3 regions of the Actinosynnema sp. NPDC050801 genome follow, and region 1 is predicted to be linked to each of the others. Evidence: riboswitches for the same ligand, from Rfam matches in the RefSeq annotation. Region 1 holds a riboswitch; each other region holds the start of a gene.
The links. A riboswitch is a leader RNA that binds a small molecule or an ion and turns the genes downstream of it on or off. The one in region 1 is predicted to bind glycine.
Positions count from the first base shown of each region.

Region 2: it holds a riboswitch for glycine, as region 1 does, so the genes downstream of both, gcvH (glycine cleavage system protein GcvH) here and gcvT (glycine cleavage system aminomethyltransferase GcvT) in region 1, are expected to answer to the same signal.
Region 3: it holds a riboswitch for glycine, as region 1 does, so the genes downstream of both, gcvP (aminomethyl-transferring glycine dehydrogenase) here and gcvT (glycine cleavage system aminomethyltransferase GcvT) in region 1, are expected to answer to the same signal.

Region 1 covers NZ_JBFAQZ010000036.1:32,313-39,226, forward strand. Annotated here, with positions in the region: gene AB0K14_RS38855 (GNAT family N-acetyltransferase) at 1-235, opposite strand, end outside; gene AB0K14_RS38860 (acyl-CoA dehydrogenase family protein) at 372-1,520, shown strand; gene AB0K14_RS38865 (CaiB/BaiF CoA-transferase family protein) at 1,520-2,659, shown strand; gene AB0K14_RS38870 (hypothetical protein) at 3,079-3,240, shown strand; gene AB0K14_RS38875 (helix-turn-helix transcriptional regulator) at 3,442-3,930, shown strand; gene AB0K14_RS38880 (hypothetical protein) at 4,041-4,418, shown strand; gene AB0K14_RS38885 (DUF3817 domain-containing protein) at 4,434-4,736, shown strand; glycine riboswitch at 4,800-4,887, shown strand; glycine riboswitch at 4,888-4,986, shown strand; gene gcvT (glycine cleavage system aminomethyltransferase GcvT) at 5,109-6,212, shown strand; gene glyA (serine hydroxymethyltransferase) at 6,228-6,914, shown strand, end outside.
Region 2 covers NZ_JBFAQZ010000016.1:167,159-174,072, reverse strand. Annotated here, with positions in the region: gene AB0K14_RS29955 (ABC transporter ATP-binding protein) at 1-366, opposite strand, end outside; gene AB0K14_RS29950 (hypothetical protein) at 461-1,333, opposite strand; gene AB0K14_RS29945 (ABC transporter ATP-binding protein) at 1,333-2,535, opposite strand; gene AB0K14_RS29940 (hypothetical protein) at 2,584-2,958, opposite strand; gene AB0K14_RS29935 (hypothetical protein) at 2,964-3,146, opposite strand; gene ald (alanine dehydrogenase) at 3,495-4,601, opposite strand; glycine riboswitch at 4,796-4,890, shown strand; gene gcvH (glycine cleavage system protein GcvH) at 5,034-5,414, shown strand; gene AB0K14_RS29920 (L-serine ammonia-lyase) at 5,419-6,783, shown strand; gene AB0K14_RS29915 (glutathione peroxidase) at 6,829-6,914, opposite strand, start outside.
Region 3 covers NZ_JBFAQZ010000014.1:204,174-211,087, forward strand. Annotated here, with positions in the region: gene gcvP (aminomethyl-transferring glycine dehydrogenase) at 1-2,675, opposite strand, end outside; glycine riboswitch at 2,829-2,919, opposite strand; gene AB0K14_RS28225 (MerR family transcriptional regulator) at 3,024-3,590, opposite strand; gene AB0K14_RS28230 (bifunctional nuclease family protein) at 4,330-4,803, opposite strand; gene AB0K14_RS28235 (MerR family transcriptional regulator) at 4,948-5,631, opposite strand; gene garA (glycogen accumulation regulator GarA) at 5,646-6,107, opposite strand; gene gcvH (glycine cleavage system protein GcvH) at 6,221-6,604, opposite strand; gene AB0K14_RS28250 (CDP-alcohol phosphatidyltransferase family protein) at 6,664-6,914, opposite strand, start outside.

The sequences.
Region 1 (6,914 bases):
ACACGTCGGGGTGAACCTCGTGCGGCACACCGGCCACCAGCCCGACGGGCTCCGGATCCTCCGCCACCACCCGCACCCCGTGCTCCGGCGACAGAAGGTCCCGCCACCGCGCCTCGTCGTACTCCCGCTCCAACGCCAAGGTGGAGCCGAACGCCTCGGGATCGCTGCTCAACGCGGTGAGCCGGATGTCACGCCAGGTCGCCCAGTCCGCAGGCCCCAGCCGCCGAAGTCGCATGGCACAAGTCTGGCCCACCCGGCCGCCGGCCGCGGAGCAGCGGCCACCGAACACTGACCGATCCGCTCACGATCAGCCGCCACTCTGGCGTGTCCCGGTCATGGCGGTCCGACGTCGCCGGTGGGAACGTCGGAGTATGCCTACTCGCCGTTCCGCATGGATGACCGAGGACCTGGACCAGTTGCGCGAGCTGGCCCGGACGTTCTTCGAGAGGGAGGTGGTCCCCCACCAGGAGCGGTGGGCCGCGCAGAAGCAGGTGGACCGGGACTTCTGGACCAAGGCCGGTGAGCTCGGCCTGCTCTGCCTGTCCATCCCCGAGGAGTACGGCGGTGGCGGCGGCACGTTCGCGCACGAGGCCGTGCTGCTGGAGGAACAGGCGCGGTGCGGGGACAGCGCGTGGGGCAACAGCGTGCACAGCGGGATCGTCGCCCACTACATCAACGCCTACGGCACCGAGGAGCAGAAGCTGCGCTGGCTGCCGAAGCTGGCGTCGGGCGAGTACGTCGGCGCGATCGCGATGTCCGAGCCCGGCGGCGGCTCGGACCTGCAGAACATCAAGACCAGGGCGCTGCGGCGCGGCGACGAGTACCTGCTGTCGGGCTCGAAGACGTTCATCACCAACGGTGCGCAGGCCGACCTGGTGGTCGTGGTGGCCAAGACCGACCCCGGCGAGGGCGCGACGGGCATCTCGCTGCTGGTCGTCGAGACCGCGCAGGCGGTGGGGTTCCGCCGCGGCCGGGTGCTGGACAAGATCGGGATGAAGGGCCAGGACACCGCGGAGCTGTTCTTCGACGACGTCCGCGTGCCCGCGGCGAACCTGCTCGGCACGAGCGAGGGCCAGGGGTTCATCCAGCTGATGCAGCAGCTGCCGCAGGAACGGCTGATCATCGCGGTGGCGTCGGTGGCGGGCATCGAGGCGGCGGTGGAGCTCACCCTGGCCTACGTCAAGGACCGCACCGCGTTCGGCCGGGAGCTGATCAAGTTCCAGAACACCCGGTTCAAGCTCGCGGAGTGCGCCACCGAGGCCCGTGTGACCAGGGCCTTCGTGGACGAGTGCGTGCAGGACCACCTGGCGGGCCGCCTCGACGTGCCCACCGCGGCCATGGCCAAGTGGTGGGCCACCGAGCGGCTGTGCCAGGTCGTGGACGAGTGCGTGCAGCTGTTCGGCGGCTACGGCTACATGACCGAGTACCCGATCGCGCGCGCGTGGGCGGACGCGCGCGTGCAGAAGATCTACGGCGGGACGAACGAGATCATGAAGGAAATCATCGCGAGGTCGCTCTAGTGCCGGGGCCGCTGGAGGGGCTGAAGGTGGTCGAGCTGGCGGGCCTCGCGCCCGGGCCGTTCGGCTGCATGGTGCTGGCCGACCTCGGCGCGTCGGTGGTGCGGGTCGACCGGGTCGGCGGCGCGGCCGGTTCGACCGACTCGGGGGTGCCCGTGCTGGGACGCGGGCGGCGGTCGATCGGCGTGGACATCCGCCGCCCCGAGGGCGCCGAGCTGGTGCTCCGGCTGGTCGGCGAGTCCGACGTGCTGGTGGAGGGCTTCCGGCCGGGCGTGACCGAGCGGCTGGGCATCGGCCCGGCGCAGTGCCTGGCCCGCAACCGGCGGCTGATCTACGGGCGGATGACCGGGTGGGGCCAGGACGGGCCGCTGGCCGACCGCGCCGGGCACGACATCACCTACATCTCGGTGGCCGGCGCGCTGGAGCCGATCGGCCGGGCGGGCGCGCCCCCGACCGTGCCGCTCAACATCATCGGCGACTTCGGCGGCGGCGGGCTGCTGCTGGCGATCGGCGTGCTGGCGGCGCTGTACGAGCGGGAGCGGTCCGGGCGCGGGCAGGTGGTGGACGCGGCGATGGTCGACGGCGCCGCGCTGCTGACCACGTTCCTGCACGGGATGTCGTCGGTCGGGGCGTGGCCCGGCGGGCGCGGGACGAACCTGCTCGACGGCGGGGCGCCGTTCTACGACGTCTACGAGGCGGCCGACGGCAGGTTCGTCGGCATCGGGGCGTTGGAGGAGAAGTTCTACGCCGAGCTGCTGGTGGTGCTCGGGCTGGCCGACGCACGACTGCCGTCCCGGCACGACCCGGCGAACTGGCCGGAGCTGCGGGCCCGCATCGCGGCGGCGGTGGCCACCCGCACCCGTGACGAGTGGGCGGCGCTGGCGGAGGGCACGGACGCGTGCCTGGCGCCGGTGCTGGCACCCGGCGAGGCGCCGGGGTACGGGCACAACGCGCGTCGGGGCACGTTCGTCGAGGTGGGAGGCCTGGCCCAGCCCGCGCCCGCGCCGCGGTTCGAGCGGACGCCCGCCGCGACGCCGAGCCCGCCGCCCACCCCGGGCGAGCACACCGCCGAGGTGCTGGGCGAGCTGGGGTTGGGCGAGGACGAGATCGCCGGGCTGCGGCGGTCCGGGGTGATCGGCTGAACCCCGCTCACTTCCCGCGCCGCCGGATCGGGCGGAAAAAGGGCGCGGGAAATCACCTGAAGGGGTATCGGAAATGAGTGGCAGCCGCCATCGGCCTTTGTCACGGACAGTGCGTGCGCCGGCGCATTCGTGTGATGGGCTGTGGGGGTAGGACGGTGTCGCTGCACCTCGGTGTTCGTGCGAGGGGGGTGGGCGAGTGCCCGTACCTTGGTGATCGGCGGGGCCATGGGTCCCCTTGATCGTCCGATCGGGTGACACCAGGGCCTGCTCAGGCGTGGTTGCGTGGTTGATCGGCGACCGGTCGGGCGACGACGGCGGGTTCGATCGTCATCATCCGGGTGAATGGGGGACCATGTCGGTTGACACGCCCGGAGCGGCACCCGGCCGCCCTGCCCTGTGATACGGACGGAGACCGATCAGTGAACGTCAAGAAGGTGGTGACGCTGGCGGCGGTCGCGCTGGTGCTGTTCCTCCTGATCACCCAGCCGAACGAGTCCGCCGAAGCGGTGCGCACCGCGCTCGGGTGGCTCCAGTCGGGCGCGGAGTCGATCATCACCTTCGTCCGCAGCCTCTTCGCCTGAGACGCCCGCCCGACCTCGTCGAACTCCGCTCAATGCGGTCACGATCGGTGACCGCACGCCCTGAACGTTGCACCGTACGGGTGGAATGAGGGCTATAACGCCCTGGTAACAGGGTTTTGGACAATCCAGGGTCTAGCGGTTGTCGGTACCCGCTAATACGGTGCGTCGCATTGGCTGATCTTCGACCGACGAGGAGGCAGAATGGTCGAGGACTCCGGAGTCGACGAGCTGCTGCGGCAGTGGGCGGCTGAGCGCTCGGACGACGCCGAGCTGCAGGAGGTGAACCGGATCAAGGACGCGTGGCTCGCGGAAGCCCCGCCGTCCGCGCCGGGGATCCCCGTGCAGCGGGCGAATGGCGGTCCCCGCGGCCTGGTGAAGGTCGAGTCCGCGGATCCGGCGTACGTGACGGCGATGCGGAAGCGGGCGCCCGAGGTGCCCGAGGCTCTGCTCGCGGCCGCCGCCAGCTACTGGCAGCTGGTGGGCGACCTGTCCGAGGCGGAGCAGTGGTGGGACGCGGGCATCAGCCCGCTGGACCAGCGCGCTCTGGACTACCGGGCGGCCGGGCTCACGCCCGCCGACCTCGGTCGTCGCCTCGGCCCGATGACGGTGCTCCAGCACCTGCGTCGGGGTAGCGCGGCGGCCTGGTGCGTGGCCAGGCTGCAGAGGCAACGCCGGGACGGCGTCGCTTAGGTTCCGACGAGTCGGGGCGGGCTCCTGTGGTCGAGGGGCCCTCACCGTGAGGGGCGGGCTCCTGCGCGGGGAGCCCCAGCCCCGGGGGATGCACGAAGTACTCTTGAGGCGTGCGAGGCCTCATCACTCCCAAGCGGCTCGCGATCGCGGCCGCCTGCCTGGCGTCGCTGGTCGTGTGCTGCGGCCTGGCCTACTGGCAGTGGGAGCGGTTCTCCGAGGCCGGCGGCACGTTCCAGAACCTGGGTTACGTCTTCCAGTGGCCGCTGTTCGGCCTCTTCCCGGCGTTCATGGTGTGGCGCATCCGCAGGCTGGACGCGCGCCGCAAGGCCGAGGCCGCTGACGGCGCCGTCCCGGAGCCGGTGGCCGCGCCGCCGCGACCGGTCGTTACCGTTGAGCCCGTCAGAGCGCCCGCGCCGGACGACGAGGACGAAGAGCTCGCGGCCTACAACCGCATGCTCGCCGAACTCCACGCGCGGGACCAGCGGTGAAGCGAAGGTAGGGCGATGAGCGGCGCGTTGACCAGGTTCCGGTTCATGGCTTACGTGGTCGGTGTCGGCCTGCTGCTGCTCGTGGTCGCGATGATCGCCAAGTACGCGGGCGGCAACGAGGGCATGATGCAGGTCGTCGGCCCCGTCCACGGTTTCCTGTACGCGGTGTACCTGGTGCTCACCGTCGACCTGGCGCTCAAGGCGCGCTGGTCGATCAAGGGCACCGCCCTGGTGCTGCTCGCGGGCACGATCCCGTTCGTGTCGTTCTACGCCGAGCGCAGGGTGGTCGAGAGCGTCCGGGCCGAGAAGAGCCTGTGAGCGGGGTTGACCCCGTCCGCCGCCCACCCCTAGCGTCTGGCGGTACCAACTGAACACGGCCGTCGATGTCGCGCGGGAGAGTCCCCCACCAGGGCGCCGAAGGAGCAACTCCTCCCCGGAATCTCTCAGGCACAGGTACCGCCCGACGAAGGCAACTCTGGAAAGCAGGCGCACCCGGTGCGCCTCGCCCACGGTGCAAGCCGCCCTCACCCGGTGGCGAAGCTCTCAGGCTCATGGCAGAGGGGGAGGCTCACTCGACGAGGAGTCTCCGATGGACCGTGTCATCCTTTCGACCGTGAAGTTCCCGGACGTGCCCGCGGCCGACCCGACCGGTCGGCGCGCGGGCACGTCCGCACCCAGGGAGGTCTCCGCCTGATGGAAAGCCGCCGCACGCCCCTGAACGCCGAGCACGAGGCGCTGGGGGCCATGTTCACCGACTTCGCGGGCTGGCGGATGCCGCTGCGCTACGACAGCGAGCTGGCCGAGCACCACGCGGTGCGCACGTCGGCGGGCCTGTTCGACCTGACCCACATGGGTGAGATCCGGCTCACCGGCCCGGAGGCGGGCGCCGCGCTAGACCACGCGCTGGTCGGCCACGCGTCCGCGATCGGCGTCGGCCGCGCGCGCTACACGATGATCTGCGAGGCCGACGGCGGCGTCATCGACGACCTCATCGTCTACCGCACGGGCGAGGTCGAGTACCTCGTCGTGGCCAACGCCTCCAACGCCGCCGTCGTGCACGAGGCGCTGGTCGAGCGGGCGAAGGGCTTCGACACCACCGTCGAGGACGCCTCGACCGACTACGCGCTGCTGGCCGTGCAGGGGCCGAACTCGACCGCCATCCTCGCCGGCCTCACGCCCACCGACCTGGGCACGGTCAAGTACTACGCGTCGTACCCGACCGAGGTGGCGGGCAAGCCGGTCCTGCTCGCCCGCACCGGCTACACCGGCGAGGACGGCTTCGAGCTGTTCGTCGCGCCGGACGACGCCGCGCACGTGTGGCAGGCCCTGCTGGAGGCGGGCGCCCCGCACGACCTCAAGCCCGCCGGCCTCGGCTGCCGCGACACGCTGCGGCTGGAGGCGGGCATGCCGCTGTACGGCAACGAACTCGGCCGCGACCGCACGCCGTTCCACGCGAACCTCGGTCGGGTGGTGAAGCTGGACAAGCCGGGCGACTTCGTCGGCCGCGACGCCCTGGCCGCCGTGTCCGAGCAGGGCGTGGACCAGGTCCTCGTCGGCCTCAAGACCACCTCGCGCCGCGCGCCCCGGCACGGGTACCCGGTGCTGGACGCGGCGGGCGCCCCGATCGGCGAGGTGACCAGCGGCGCGTTGTCGCCGACCCTGGGGTACTCGGTGGCGATGGCGTACGTGGCCGTCGGCAGCACCGAGCCCGGCACGGCGCTGTCGGTCGACGTCCGCGGCAAGCACGAGCCGGTCGAAGTCGTCGCACTGCCCTTCTACAAGCGCACCTCGTAAGGGAGATCCACACACATGTCCGAGCACTTCAACACCTCCCTCGCGGAGTTCGACCCGGAGGTCGCGAACGCCGTCGCCGCCGAGCTCGACCGGCAGCAGAGCACGCTGGAGATGATCGCCTCCGAGAACTTCACGCCGGTGTCGGTGCTCCAGGCTCAGGGGTCGGTGCTGACGAACAAGTACGCCGAGGGCTACCCGGGCCGGCGCTACTACGGCGGCTGCGAGAACGTCGACGTGATCGAGCGGCTGGCGATCGAGCGGGTCAAGGCCCTGTTCGGCGCGGGTTTCGCGAACGTGCAGCCGCACTCGGGCGCGCAGGCCAACGCGTGCGCGATGTTCGCCCTGCTCCAGCCGGGCGACACGATCCTGGGCCTCGACCTCGCCCACGGCGGCCACCTCACCCACGGCATGCGGATCAACTTCTCCGGCAAGCTCTACAACGTGGTGCCCTACCACGTGTCGGAGTCCGACGGCCGGGTCGACATGGCCGAGGTCGAGCGGCTGGCCGCGGAGTTCAAGCCGAAGCTGATCGTGGCCGGCTGGTCGGCCTACCCGCGTCAGCTCGACTTCGCCGAGTTCCGCCGGATCGCCGACTCGGTGGACGCGTACCTGATGGTGGACATGGCGCACTTCGCCGGTCTCGTGGCGACGGGCCTGCACCCGAGCCCGGTGCCGCACGCGCACGTCGTGACGACGACCACG
Region 2 (6,914 bases), on a different contig from region 1:
CACCTGCCCGGTGCGCAACGCGTCCTGCTTCGGCCCGTCCAGCCGCTGCACCGCGCCGAACACCGCCTGCCGCAGGTCGTGCTGCACGTCCACGGCCAGCCGGCCGCCGAGGAAGCGGCGCACGAACGCCGTGCCGAAGGTCAGCAGTTCCAGCCCGACCAGCACGATCGCGAGCCAGGCCAGGCGGTCCGTGCGACCGGCCATGGCGTCGTCCACCGCGACCTTGATCAGCAGCGGGCCGACGGCCTGCAGGCCGACGCCCACGACGGCGGACAGCACCGACAGCACCACGAGCGCGCGGTGCTGCCAGCACGCCCTGGCGAGCCTGCGGATCCAGCCGTCGGTAGGTGTCACGGGATCCAACATAGGTCGGGTCACCGACAGTTTTGGCCCGGCTGGTGTGACGAAGGCCGCCCCGAACCTTCGGGGCGGCCTTCGTCAGGCGTGCGAGATCACTGGATCAGGTGATGTCCTTGCGCTGGGTGGCGGCCCAGCCACCGAGGAAGAACAACGCCGTCCACACCAGGAAGATCAGGCCGCTCAACCACCAGTCGAACGCGCCGAGCGCGCCACCGATGGCCCGCAGCCCCTCCACCAGGTCCTCCGGCACCACGCCCGCGTTCGCCACGAACAGCGACGACGCCACGGAGCCGGTCAGGCCGTTGACCGCGCCGTTGGGCAGGAAGCCGATGATCTCCGGCAGGCCCTGGGACGCCAGCACCAGCTGGATGCCGTTCTCCACGATCAGCATGTAGAGCAGCAGCACCACGGTGGTGCCCACGACGCTGGTCATCAGCGCGCCGACACCGACGCCGAACATCGTCATCAGGATCGACGACAGGACGCCGACACCGGCCAGCGCGAGCCACCCGCCGACGTCCGGCAGCGAGCCGGAGTCCGAGGTGATCGCGATGCCGATGCTCACCGACGCCACGATCACGACGCCGAAGATCGCGCCCCACAGGATGTAGACGATCATCTTCGCGGTCAGCGCGGAGACCCGGTTCGGCGCGGTGAGGAACGTGGTGGTGATCGTCTTGCGGTTGATCTCGTTCGCGATCGCCAGGCCGCCGAAGATCATCGGGAAGATCGTGGCCACGTTGATGCTGCGCGCCATCCCGAACACCGACATCTGCCACTGCGACGCGTCGACGCCGAGCAGCGTGGTCAGCTCCTCGGCCTCGGAGCTGCTCATGAAGTCCGTGATGGTCTTGAAGATGGCGCCGGTGCCCAGCGCCCAACCGAACGCCAGCAGCACGGTCGGGATCATCAGACCCCACCACAGACCCGTGCTGGTGGTCTTGCGGAACTCCGACTTGATCAGGTTGCCCATCACGCGCCGCCCCCCAGGCCGCCCTGACCCTGTTGTGGACCGTACGGGTTGTCCTGCGGCGGCGGCTGGGATCCCGGCGGTGGTGGTTGGTAGCCCGGCTGGTCCTGCGGGGGCTGTTGGTACTGCTGCTGGTAGCCGGCCGGCGGTTGCTGGTACGGCTGCTGCTGGAACGGCTGCGGCGGGGTCTGGTAACCGGGCTGCTGCTGGTAGGGCTGCTGGTAACCCGGTTGCTGCTGGTAAGGCTGCTGATACCCCGGCTGCTGGTAAGCGACCGGCTGCGCGTACTGGCCCGGCGCCGCGTACTGGCCGTTGGTGAGCTGGAAGAACAGCCGCTCCAGGTCGGCCTTCTCCTCCTGGATGCCGTAGATCGACACGCCCGCCTTCAACGCGATGTCGGCGACCTGCTTGGCGGTCACCCCGCTGATCGCGATGCGACCGTCCGGCAGCTGCTCGATCGCGCCGACGCCGTCCTCGCGCAGCGCCGCGACCAGCGCGCCCGTGTCGGACGGCTGCACGAGCACCCTGGCCTGCTGCTGGTCGCGCAGGTGGTCCAGCGGCCCGTGGTACATGGTCTGGCCGCGGCTGATGATGACCACCTGGTCGACGGTCTGCTCGACCTCGGCCAGCAGGTGGCTGGAGATCAGCACGGTCCGCCCGCCGCGGGCGTAGGACTGCAGGAACGTCCGCAGCCACGCGATGCCCTCCGGGTCCAGCCCGTTGGCCGGCTCGTCGAGCACCAGGACCTGCGGGTCGCCCAGCAGCGCGGTGGCCAGCGCCAACCGCTGCTTCATGCCCAGCGAGAACCCGCCCGCCTTGCGGTCACCCGCCGCGCCGAGGCCGACGAGCTGGAGCACCTGGTCGGCGCGCGAGTCCGGCACGCCGATCGCGGCGGCGTAGACCAGCAGGTGGTTGCGGGCCGTGCGCTTGGGGTGGAAGCCCTGCGCCTCCAGCACCGCGCCGACCACCCGCGCCGGGTTGCCCAGGTGGCTGAACGGCCTGCCGTTGATCAGTCCGGTGCCCGCCGTCGGGGTCACCAGGCCGAGCAGCATGCGCAGCGTCGTCGTCTTGCCCGCCCCGTTGGGGCCGAGGAAACCGGTCACCGAACCGGGTTCCACCGTGAAGCTGAGATTCTGCACCGCTGCGACCGGACCGAACTGCTTGGTCAAGTTCTGCACCACGATGCGGCCAGTGCCGTCGTGCACGCGTCCCTCCCGAGTACTCCTACCGGGCGTCATCCTGCCCTAGGCGGATCACTCGGGGAGGGCGTGTCGCGGTTTCGACGCCACTCTCGGTATCTCGGTGGTCGTCTCCACCTCCGTCGAACGGCGCAACGTGCGCAGCGGGCGGCGGCGTTCGCGGTGCGGCAGGCCGTCGCCGATGAGGTGCTGGTGGGCCATCGTCCACACCTGGCACGGCCACTTCCGGTGCCGCAGGATCCCGGGGCACGCGCCGCAGCGGCCGTCCGGATCCGGTTGGTGCACGGTCAACAACAGCCGCCAACCGTCGGCCAGGCGGTGGATCTCGGAGCGCGCGAGCGGCACGAGGGCGTCCGCCTCACCGCTCTCGGCCACCTCGTCCAGCAACGCCAACCGGCGCAGCACGGCGGCCCGCAGTGCCTCGTCCACGCGCCTCACATCCTGTCGGCGGCTTGGTCGAGCAGGCGGTGCAACCTGCGGGTCTGTGTGACCGACATCACGGCGGACTCGCCCGGCGGTGCGACCAGCAGAACCCGGTCGTCCTCGACGAGCACGGTCATCGACCGGTCCCGTCCGAACGGGTCGTGGCAGTCGATCCAACCCTCAGGCTCAGCCATCTGCGCTCCGATCGCCAGGTGCGCGGCAGACGCCGCGCGAGCGGACGACCCCGCTGCGTAGCTGCGGAGTTCCCGCCCTGTGCATCGGTCACCGGGCCGTCGTGACTTACCTGTTACGACGTGAATTCACTCGTTTGCTTGAGCGCGCACACAGCGAGTCGCCACCGCCGGGCGAAAAGTCGTCCGGATCGGTGGGGTCACTGGGCACGGCGCCGTGTTCCCGGCTAAGATTGGTGACGCGGCCCGCTCCCAGTGACCCCCAGGCTGGTTGAGCGGGCCGTCTTATCGTCGAAGGGCCCCGCTCACAGCACGTGAGCGGGGCCCTTCGCACTTGGCGGAGCGGTCGCCTCAGAGGTCGAGCGGCGTGTGGGTCATCCCGTGGGCCTGCGCCACCGGCAGGTTGGCCAGCAGGCCGTCGTGCGCGTTCAGGCCGAGCGCCAGCGACGCGTCCGCGCGCAGCGCCGCTTCCCAGCCCTGGTCGGCCAGCGCGACGGCGTGCGGCAGGGTCACGTTGGTCAGCGCGTAGGTCGACGTGCGCGGCACCGCGCCGGGCATGTTCGCCACGCAGTAGAAGACCGAGTCGTGCACATGGTAGGTCGGGTCGGCGTGCGTGGTCGGCCGCGAGTCGGCGAAGCAGCCGCCCTGGTCGATCGCGATGTCCACCAGCACCGAGCCGGGCTTCATGTCGGCCACCAGCTCGTTGCCCACGAGCTTCGGCGCCTTCGCACCGGGCACCAGCACCGCACCGATCACCAGGTCGGCCTCGCGCACGGCCTGCTCGACCGAGTAGCGGTTGGACGTCACGGTGCGCAGGCGGCCCTGGTAGAGGGCGTCGATGTGGCGCAACCGGTCCACGTTGGTGTCCAGGATCTGCACGTCCGCGCCCATGCCGACGGCGATCGCGGCCGCGTTCAGGCCCGCCACGCCGCCGCCGATGACCACCACGCGCGCCGGGTGCACACCGGGCACGCCGCCGGGCAGCACGCCGCGGCCGCCGGAGGGCTTCATCAGCGCGAACGCGCCCACCTGCGGCGCGAGGCGGCCGGCGACCTCGGACATCGGCGCCAGCAGCGGCAGCGCGCCGTTCGCGGTCTGCACGGTCTCGTAGGCGATCGCGGTGGTGCCGGAGTCCAGCAACGCCTGCGTCAGCGGTCGGTCGGCGGCCAGGTGCAGGTAGGTGAACAGGACCTGGCCCTTGCGCAGCCGCGGGTACTCCTCGGCGATCGGCTCCTTGACCTTGAGCACCAGGTCGCCCTCGGCCCACACGTCGTCCGCCGTGGCCAGCACCTTGGCGCCGGCGGCCAGGTACTCCTCGTCCGTGATCGCCGATCCGAGGCCCGCACCGGTCTCGACCACCACGTCGTGACCGCGCTGCGTCAGCTCGTGGGCGCCCGCCGGGGTCAGCGCGACGCGGTACTCGTGGTTCTTGATCTCCCGGGGGACTGCGATCCGCACGGTGGACTCCTTCGGCCGTTGTTACACCAAAGGTCCGGTAACGGGGTTTCGGTGTCATCGTGCCGCCGGCACCAACGGACCGGTGCGGTGTTGTGCGGATCGAACAAGTCGGCGGTCGCGTTGACACCCGTCGACCTCGGCACCTAGCGTTCGGGCCACCAACTGAACATCGGCCGCGGCGCAGGATGAGCGCCGGAACCCGCGCGGGAGAGACCTCGGTGAGCGTGCCGGGGCGCCGAAGGAGCAAGTCCCCCGCACACTCTCAGGCAGCGAGAACCGCTCGGGTGAGGCGACTCTGGAAAGCGTGCCCCTCGGCGCGCACCCACGGTGCAAGCCGGGTCGGATCGACGGTCAGCCGTCGCGCCGGCGCGGCGAAGCTCTCAGGTCCCAGGACAGAGTGGGGATCCGGACCTCGCCCAAGGGAGCGCTGTCGTGACTTTTCCGGACAACCTGCTGTACACGCCCGAGCACGAGTGGGTGGACTGGGCGCCGGGTACCCAGGACCCCGTGGCGGTCGGTATCACGTCGTACGCGGCGGAGTCGTTGGGTGACATCGTCTTCGTGGAGCTGCCCGCGCTCGGCGCCGTGGTCACGTCCGGCGAGGTGTGCGGCGAGCTGGAGTCGACCAAGTCGGTGAGCGACCTGTACGCGCCGGTCAGCGGCGAGGTGGTGGAGGTCAACACCGCGGCCGCCGACGACCCGTCGTTGATCAACAACGACCCGTACGGCGCCGGCTGGCTGTTCAAGGTGGCCGTGACCGACGCGACCGGGTTGCTGACCGCCGCCAAGTACGCGGAACTGACCGGGGACTGACGTCATGGCGATCAGCGTGTTCGACCTGTTCTCCGTGGGGATCGGACCGTCCAGTTCGCACACCGTCGGTCCGATGCGCGCGGCCATGATGTTCGCCGACCGGCTGCGGCCGGTGCTGGAGTCCGTCGACCGCGTGCACGTGGAGCTGTTCGGGTCGCTCGGCGCGACCGGGCACGGGCACGGCAGCCCGAAGGCGGTGATGCTCGGGTTGGAGGGCCACCGGCCGGAGGACGTCGACCCGGCGGAGGCCGAGCGACGGTTGGCGGAGATCCGCGCCACCGGGCGGTTGCGGCTGGGCGGCGTGCGGGAGATCGCGTTCCGCGAGGACCCCGACCTGGTGATGCACCGGCGGAAGTCGTTGCCGTTGCACCCCAACGGCATGAGCTTCACCGCCCACTCGGGTGATGCCGTGGTCGACTCGGCGGTGTACTACTCCGTCGGCGGCGGCTTCGTGGTGGACGACACGGCCACCGGCACCGACCGGATCAAGGCCGACGAGACGCCGCTCGCGCACCCGTTCCGCACCGGTGACGAGCTGTTGGCGCGGTGCCGCGAGACCGGGTTGTCGATCAGCGAGGTGATGCTGGCCAACGAGTTGTCCTGGCGTGACGAGGCCTCGGTGCGTTCGGGGCTGCTGCACATCTGGGACGTGATGCAGGCGTGCGTCGAGCGCGGCTGCACCATGGACGGCGTGCTGCCCGGTGGGCTGAAGGTCCGGCGGCGCGCGGCCGAGATGCGGCAGCGGATGGCCGCCGAGCACTACGCCACGGACCCGTTGCGGGTGATGGACTGGGTGACGTTGTTCGCCTTGGCGGTGAACGAGGAGAACGCCGCCGGCGGTCGGGTGGTGACCGCGCCGACCAACGGCGCGGCCGGCATCGTGCCGGCAGTGCTGCACTACTACTCGCGGTTCGTGCCCGGCGCGTCCGACGACGGGGTGGTGCGGTTCCTGCTGACGGCGGGCGCGGTCGGCGTGCTGTTCAAGGAGAACGCGTCGATCTCGGGCGCCGAGGTGGGGTGCCAGGGCGAGGTCGGCTCTGCCTGCTCGATGGCGGCGGGCGGGCTGGCCGAGGTGATGGGCGGCACGCCCGAGCAGGTCGAGAACGCGGCCGAGATCGCGATGGAGCACAACCTCGGGCTGACCTGCGACCCGATCGGCGGGCTGGTGCAGATCCCGTGCATCGAGCGCAACGCGCTGGCGTCGATCAAGGCCATCACGGCGGCGCGGATGGCGTTGCGCGGCGACGGTTCGCACTTCGTGTCGCTGGACAAGGTCATCAAGACCATGCGTGAGACGGGCAAGGACATGAAGGTCAAATACAAGGAGACCGCGCGCGGCGGGCTCGCGGTGAACGTCATCGAGTGCTGATCCGGGCGCGGGAGGTGGCCGGTCGGTCACCTCCCGCGCGCCGGACTACGGCAGCACGGACTCGATCGCCTTCACGACCGCCTCGTCCTCCGGCTCGGTGGACGGGCGGAAGCGGGCGACGACCTCGCCGG
Region 3 (6,914 bases), on a different contig from region 1:
TCGCCCGAACCGACGCGGTCGATCTCGTGCCGGATCGCGATCATCGCGTCGATGAACCGGTCGATCTCCGCCAGGTCCTCGCTCTCCGTCGGCTCCACCATGAGCGTGCCCGCCACCGGGAACGACATGGTCGGCGCGTGCAGCCCGTAGTCGGCCAACCGCTTCGCCACGTCGTCCACCGTCACACCGGTCGCCTTGGTGATCGGCCGCAGGTCGAGGATGCACTCGTGGGCCACGAAACCGCCCTCGCCGGTGTAGAGCACCGGGAAGTGCTCGTCCAACCGCCGCGCCACGTAGTTCGCCGCCGCCACCGCCGTCAACGTCGCCCGCCGCAGGCCGTCCGCGCCCATCATCCGCACGTACGCCCACGAGATCGGCAGGATCGACGCCGAACCCCACGGCGCGGCGCTGATCGGCCCGACACCGGTCGCCGGGCCGGCCGTCGGCTGCAACGGGTGGTTGGGCAGGAACGGCGCCAGGTGCGAGCGCACGCCGATCGGCCCGACACCGGGACCACCGCCGCCGTGCGGGATGCAGAACGTCTTGTGCAGGTTCAGGTGCGACACGTCCGACCCGAACTTGCCGTACTGCGCGAGCCCGATCAACGCGTTGAGGTTCGCGCCGTCGACGTACACCTGGCCGCCCGCGTCGTGCACCAACCCGCACACCTCGCGCACGGTGTCCTCGTACACCCCGTGCGTGGACGGGTAGGTGATCATGATCGCGGCCAGCGCGTCGCGGTGCGCGTCGATCGTCGACCGCAGGTGCTCGACGTCCACGTTGCCGTGGTCGTCGCACTTGACGACCACCACCCGCATCCCGGCCATCACGGCGGACGCGGCGTTGGTGCCGTGCGCGCTGGACGGGATCAGGCACACGTCGCGGTGCGCGTCGCCGTTGGCGCGGTGGTAGGCGCGGATCGCGAGCAGGCCCGCGAACTCGCCCTGGCTGCCCGCGTTGGGCTGCAACGACACCGCGTCGTACCCGGTGATCTCGGCCATCCACCGCTCCAGGTCACCGACGATGGCCAGCAGCCCCTCGGCGTCGGACGCGGGCGCGAACGGGTGCAGGTCGGCGAACTCCGGCCACGTGATCGGCTCCATCTCGGCCGTGGCGTTGAGCTTCATCGTGCACGAGCCCAGCGGGATCATGCTGCGGTCCAGCGCCACGTCCTTGTCCGACAACGCCCGCAGGTAGCGCAGCAACGCGGTCTCGGAGCGGTGCGCGTGGAACACCGGGTGGGTCAGGTAGTCGCTGGTGCGTCGCAGGTCGGCGGGGATGCCGTCGGCGGTGTCGGCGTCCAGGCCGTCCACGTCGGAGACGGTCACGCCGAACGCCTTCCACACCAGTTCCAGGTGGTCGCGCGTGGTGGTCTCGTCGCACGCGATCGACACCACGTCGGCGTCGACCTGCCACAGGTTCACGCCGAGGTCGCGCGCGGCGGACACGACGTCGGCGGCACGGCCCTCGACCCGCGCGCGCACGGTGTCGAAGAACTCGCCGTGCACGATCTCGACGCCGCCCTCCAACAGGCCCCCGGCCAGCACGGTCGCCATCCGGTGGGCGCGGGTCGCGATCGCCTTCAGCCCGTCCGGACCGTGGTACACCGCGTACATCGAGGCGATCACCGCGAGGAGCACCTGCGCGGTGCAGATGTTGCTGGTCGCCTTCTCCCGGCGGATGTGCTGCTCGCGCGTCTGCAACGCGAGGCGGTAGGCCAGGGAGCCGTCCGCGTCGACGGACACGCCGACGAGCCGTCCGGGCAGCTGCCGCTCCAGGCCCTGGCGCACCGCCATGTAACCGGCGTGCGGCCCACCGAACCCGATCGGCACGCCGAACCGCTGGGTCGTGCCCACGACGACGTCCGCGCCGATCTCGCCGGGCGGGCGCAGCAGCGTCAGCGACAGCAGGTCGGCGGCGACCACGGCCATCGCGCCGGCCTTGTGGATCTCCTCGATCACGGCCTGGTGGTCGCGGACCACGCCGGACGCGCCCGGGTAGGACAGCAGCACGCCGAAGAAGTCGCCGCCGAGGCCGAGCCCTTCGATGCCCTGCGACAGGTCGGCGGTGACGATCTCGATGCCCAGCGGCTCGGCGCGGGTCTCGATGACGGCCAGCGTCTGCGGCAGCGTGTCCGCGTCCACCACGAACTTGCCCGACTTGGACCGGCCCGCGCGGCGGACCAGCGTCATGGCCTCCGCGGCGGCGGTGGACTCGTCCAGCATCGAGGCGTTGGCCAGCGGCAGGCCGGTCAGGTCGCCGACCATGGTCTGGAAGTTGAGCAGGGCTTCGAGGCGGCCCTGGGAGATCTCCGGCTGGTACGGCGTGTAGGCGGTGTACCAGGCGGGGCTCTCCAGCACGTTGCGGCGGATCACCGGCGGCGTGGTGGTGCCGTAGTAGCCGAGCCCGATCATCTGCGTCATCGGGCGGTTGCGCGCGGCCAGGGCGCGCAGCTCGGCCAGCGACTCGGTCTCGGTGGCGGGCGCGGGCAGGTCCAGCACCAGGTCGCGCTCGCGGATCGACTCGGGGACGGCGTGCTGCGCCAGTTCCTCCAGGGAGCCGACACCGATGACGTCGAGGATGCGGGCCAGCTCCGCGGGCCGCGGGCCCACGTGCCGGTCGGCGAACGGGGTGCCGTGCTCGAGTGCGGCGAGGGGGATGCGGTCCTGCGTCATCGGGGCTGCCTCCAGGGCTCCGGACAGACTTCTGCCGTTGCCCTCCCCCTCTGTCTTCTGCCCGTCGGCGGGCGCCTGAGAGCTTCACCCGGCTGTCGGGCTTGCACCGTCGGCGGGGTCGGCCGGTGTGCCCGACCCGCTTTCCAGAGGCGTCTCACCCGCACGGTCCTTGCGCCTGAGAGGTTCCGGGGAGGATTTGCTCCTTCGGCGCCGAGACGGGCTCGGACTCTCCCGCACGGGATAAAGCGACTACGCGCGAAATCGTACCCGGCGGACGTGCCCGGGGTACCACCGGCGCGACGTGGATCTCAGTGCGCCGCAGCAGGTCCGCCGGCCGTCGCGCCCGGATCAGCCGATGGCCCGGGTGCGACGGCGGCGGGACAGCTCGTCGTCGGCCGGTTCCACGATCTCGCCGCCGTCGGCGCGTTCGGCGGGGAAGTCGTGGATCGTGCCGCTGATCTCCCGCATCGCGCCGCTGACCGCGATGCCGAACACCCCCTGGCCGCCCTGCAGCAGGTCGACGACCTCCTCCGGCGAGGTGCACTCGTAGACCGTGGTGCCGTCGCTGAACAGCGTGATCCGGGCCAGGTCCTGCACGCCGCGGCGGCGCAGGTGGTCGACCGCGGCCCGGATGTTCTGCAGCGAGACGCCGGTGTCCAGGAGTCTCTTGACGACCTTGAGGACCAGGATGTCCTTGAACGAGTAGAGCCGCTGGCTGCCTGAGCCGTGGGCACTCCTTATGGTCGGGTTGACCAATCCGGTGCGCGCCCAGTAGTCCAGCTGGCGGTAGGTGATGCCCGCGATCTGGCACGCGGCGGGGCCGCGGTACCCGACCAGTTCGTCCGGCAGCGAGGAGTCCGGGAACAGTTCACCCTGTTCTCCGGATCCGGCCCGGATGGGCGCTTCCTCGACCACGCCTGCCTCCCCTCGGTCCGGTCACGACGACCGGCGACCAACGTGAAGCCGCCGCGGTGTCCGAATCACACCGTGGCAATTCACCTGAGTTCGACGGTAAGACCGCCTAGGGGGCAGGTCAACGCGACGCGCTGGGCGTGTCTGACCTCAAGGTCAGGTTGAGGTTGAGAGAGTCGCCCGTTGTAAGCCATTCGGGTGACGTTTAGTGATCGTTTAGTTCAGCAACGTTGACGTTGTGTAACCCGACCACGCGACACCCGAAAGTGGGACGCGTGGTTGATCAGTCACGCACCGCACACGCCTACGGGAAGCCGTTCACGGCCCGCGGCCGACGTCGCGCCCCTTCGCGGGTGTCGGGTCTTGTCAAGCACCCGACCCGCTTGTCCACCCTCGGCCGGCCGAAATCGTCGGTGCGTGCCGGCAAGATGAAGAACAGGGATCCCCCGGGCGGGGACCCCTGCGGAAGCGCGGACGGGCCGAACGAACAGCCGGACGGAACGGACGAACCAGGACGAGCCGGGAACCGGCGGCGCCAGGACGCGGACGACAACCGGCGGCGCAGGAGGCGGACGACAGCCGGGTCCAGGACGCGGACGGCAGCCGACGGCGCCAAGGATCGGACGACAGCCGGCGGCCAGGACGCGGACACGGCCCGCAACCGCACCGGGTAACGAACGTCGCCGGACCGCTGACTCGGGCGGGCACCGGCGAACGCGGTGGAACGACGAGACGGCTCGGGCTACGTGTCCGCGCCGCGGAAGTCCTCCGGCGACACGGAGTCGAGGAACTCGCGGAACTTCTCGACCTCGTCCTCCTGCTCGTCCGGGATGATGAGACCGGCCTCCGCCAGCACCGACTCCTCGGCGTGGATCGGCACACCGATCCGCAACGCCAGCGCCACCGAGTCGCTCGGCCGCGCCGACACCCGGATGTCACCGTCGAACACGAGTTCCGCGAAGTACGTGCCCTCTTGCAGGTCGGTGATCCGCACCTGCTCCAGTTGTCGGCCGAGCGCCCCGATGACGTCCTTGAGCAGGTCGTGCGTCAACGGCCGGGCAGGACGGACACCTTGCTGCTCCAACGCGATCGCCGTGGCCTCGACCGATCCGATCCAGATCGGCAGGTACCGTTCGCCCTCGGTTTCGCGCAGCAGCAGGATCGGCTGGTTGGCGGGCAGTTCCACCCGCACGCCGACGACGCGCATTTCGCTCATCGGGTCTCGCCTCCCTCAGCGCGCTGAAATTCTGGCGTCCCCGCTACCTAACGAGGATCCCCCACGTACAGTTTCGACGCTACCCGCCAAGCGGGCTCAGTGCGCAACCGCCCACCCGCTTCCGATCACGATGCGGACACGCGTTCACCTCGGCGAAACGGGACGACCTGCGACGTCACGCAGGCCCACCTTCACCAGCAGTGTGTGCAGGGTTACCGAGAGCGCCGCCAGTTCGCGCACGGCTTCGTCCACTCCGGCCCGGTCGCGCTGCCGGTGCCGCGTGCCGACGACCTGCTCGACGAGCCCGACCTCGCGGTCGGCGGCGGCGCGGAACGGCCGCAGGTGACGCGCTTCCAACCCGTGCTCCACCATGGCCCGCACGGTCGACGCGATCTGCACGGCCTCGTGGTCGTAGAACCCGCCCGAGCCGGCCCTGATCAGACCGTGCTGCTCCAGGTCCGCCAGCACACCGGGCTCGATGCCCGCCCGCGCCAGCAGGTCCTCGCGGGTGACCCGGTTCCCGGCGGCCGGGGCGAGGTCGACCGCGCGCAACGCCCTGGGCGCGCCCTGGTCGGCCGCGTCCAGCTGCTCCTTGATGACCTTCAGCGGCAGGTACCTGTCCCGCTGTGCGGACAGCACGTACCGCAGGCGGTCCACGTCGGCGGACGTGAACTGCCGGTACCCCGAGGCCGTGCGCGCCGGGCGGACCAACCCCTCCGACTCCAGGAACCGGATCTTGGAGATGGTGACGTCGGGGAAGTCGGGTCGCAGCTGCGCCAGCACCACCCCGATGCTCAACCCCCCGCGTGGCCGCCCGGCCGCCGTCACCGGAGCCCCATCGCTCAGGCCCCCTGGCCCCCGGCGCCCGGACCGGTCAGGAACACGAGGCGGAACTTGCCGATCTGCACCTCGTCGCCGTTGGCCAGGACCGCCTGGTCGACGGGCTCGCGGTTGACGTAGGTGCCGTTGAGGCTGCCCACGTCGATGACCACGAACTCACCGCCCTCGCGGCGGAACTCGGCATGGCGGCGGGAGACCGTCACGTCGTCGAGGAAGATGTCGCTGTCGGGGTGCCGCCCCGCGCTGGTCGTGTCACGGTCCAGCAGGAACCTCGACCCCGCGTTGGGGCCGCGCTTGACCACGAGCAGAGCCGACCCGGAGGGCAGCGCGTCGACACCCGCGACGGCCGGCTCCTGGGCGGGTGCCTCGGCGCCCTCGACCTCGGCGAGGAAGTCGGCCCGGAAAACGGAGGTCCGCTCCGGGGACTGCTCGGGCGGAACGCCTGGCCCGTCGTTCGTGCTCACCTGAGCTCTCCTCCTGCTGCTGGAACTCTCGAGACCACTAGAACCTATCGTGCCCGAACCCTGGTCTGAGGAGCGGCTCCCCCACCGACCGAAGAGCCGCCGGAAGATCGACGTCACTCCTGCGCCGCCAGCTCCTGGTACGCGGCGGCGTCGAGCAGGTCGTCGACCGCGGTCGGGTCCTCCAGCCGCAACTCCACCATCCACCCCTCGCCGTACGGGTCCGAGTTCACCAGGTCGGGCTGCTGGTCGAGCGAGTCGTTGCGCGCGACGACCTCACCGGCGAGCGGCGCGTAGATGTCCGAGACGCTCTTGGTGGATTCCACCTCGCCGAGCGTCTGACCGGCCGCGACCTGCTCGCCGAGCTCGGGCAGCTGGACGAACACGACGTCGCCGAGCTGTTCCTGGGCGTAGTCGGTGATGCCCACGCGCACGGTGTCCTCACCTGTGCGCAGCACCCACTCATGTTCCTCGGTGTACTTGAGCTCCTCGGGAATCACCGCGGTGTGCTCCTTCAATGACGGTGGATCTTCGCTGCCGGATCTTCCCACGTCGGCGTTCAGGCCGGCGCGACACCCGGCGTTCGCCGCATCGCGAGGGTGAACTGGTAGACGTACAGCACTCCCGACCACAGGTACAAGGCCCCGCCCCAGACCATGAACGCGTAGGCCACCGGCCGGGCGACCTGGGCGGCGGTGGAGGTGCCCTGGGCGAGCAGGAGCATCGGGAACGCGTAGAGCAGGTTGAACGTGGCGGCCTTGCCCAGGTAGTTGACCTCGAACGGGCCGTAGCCGCGGGCCCGCAGCACGG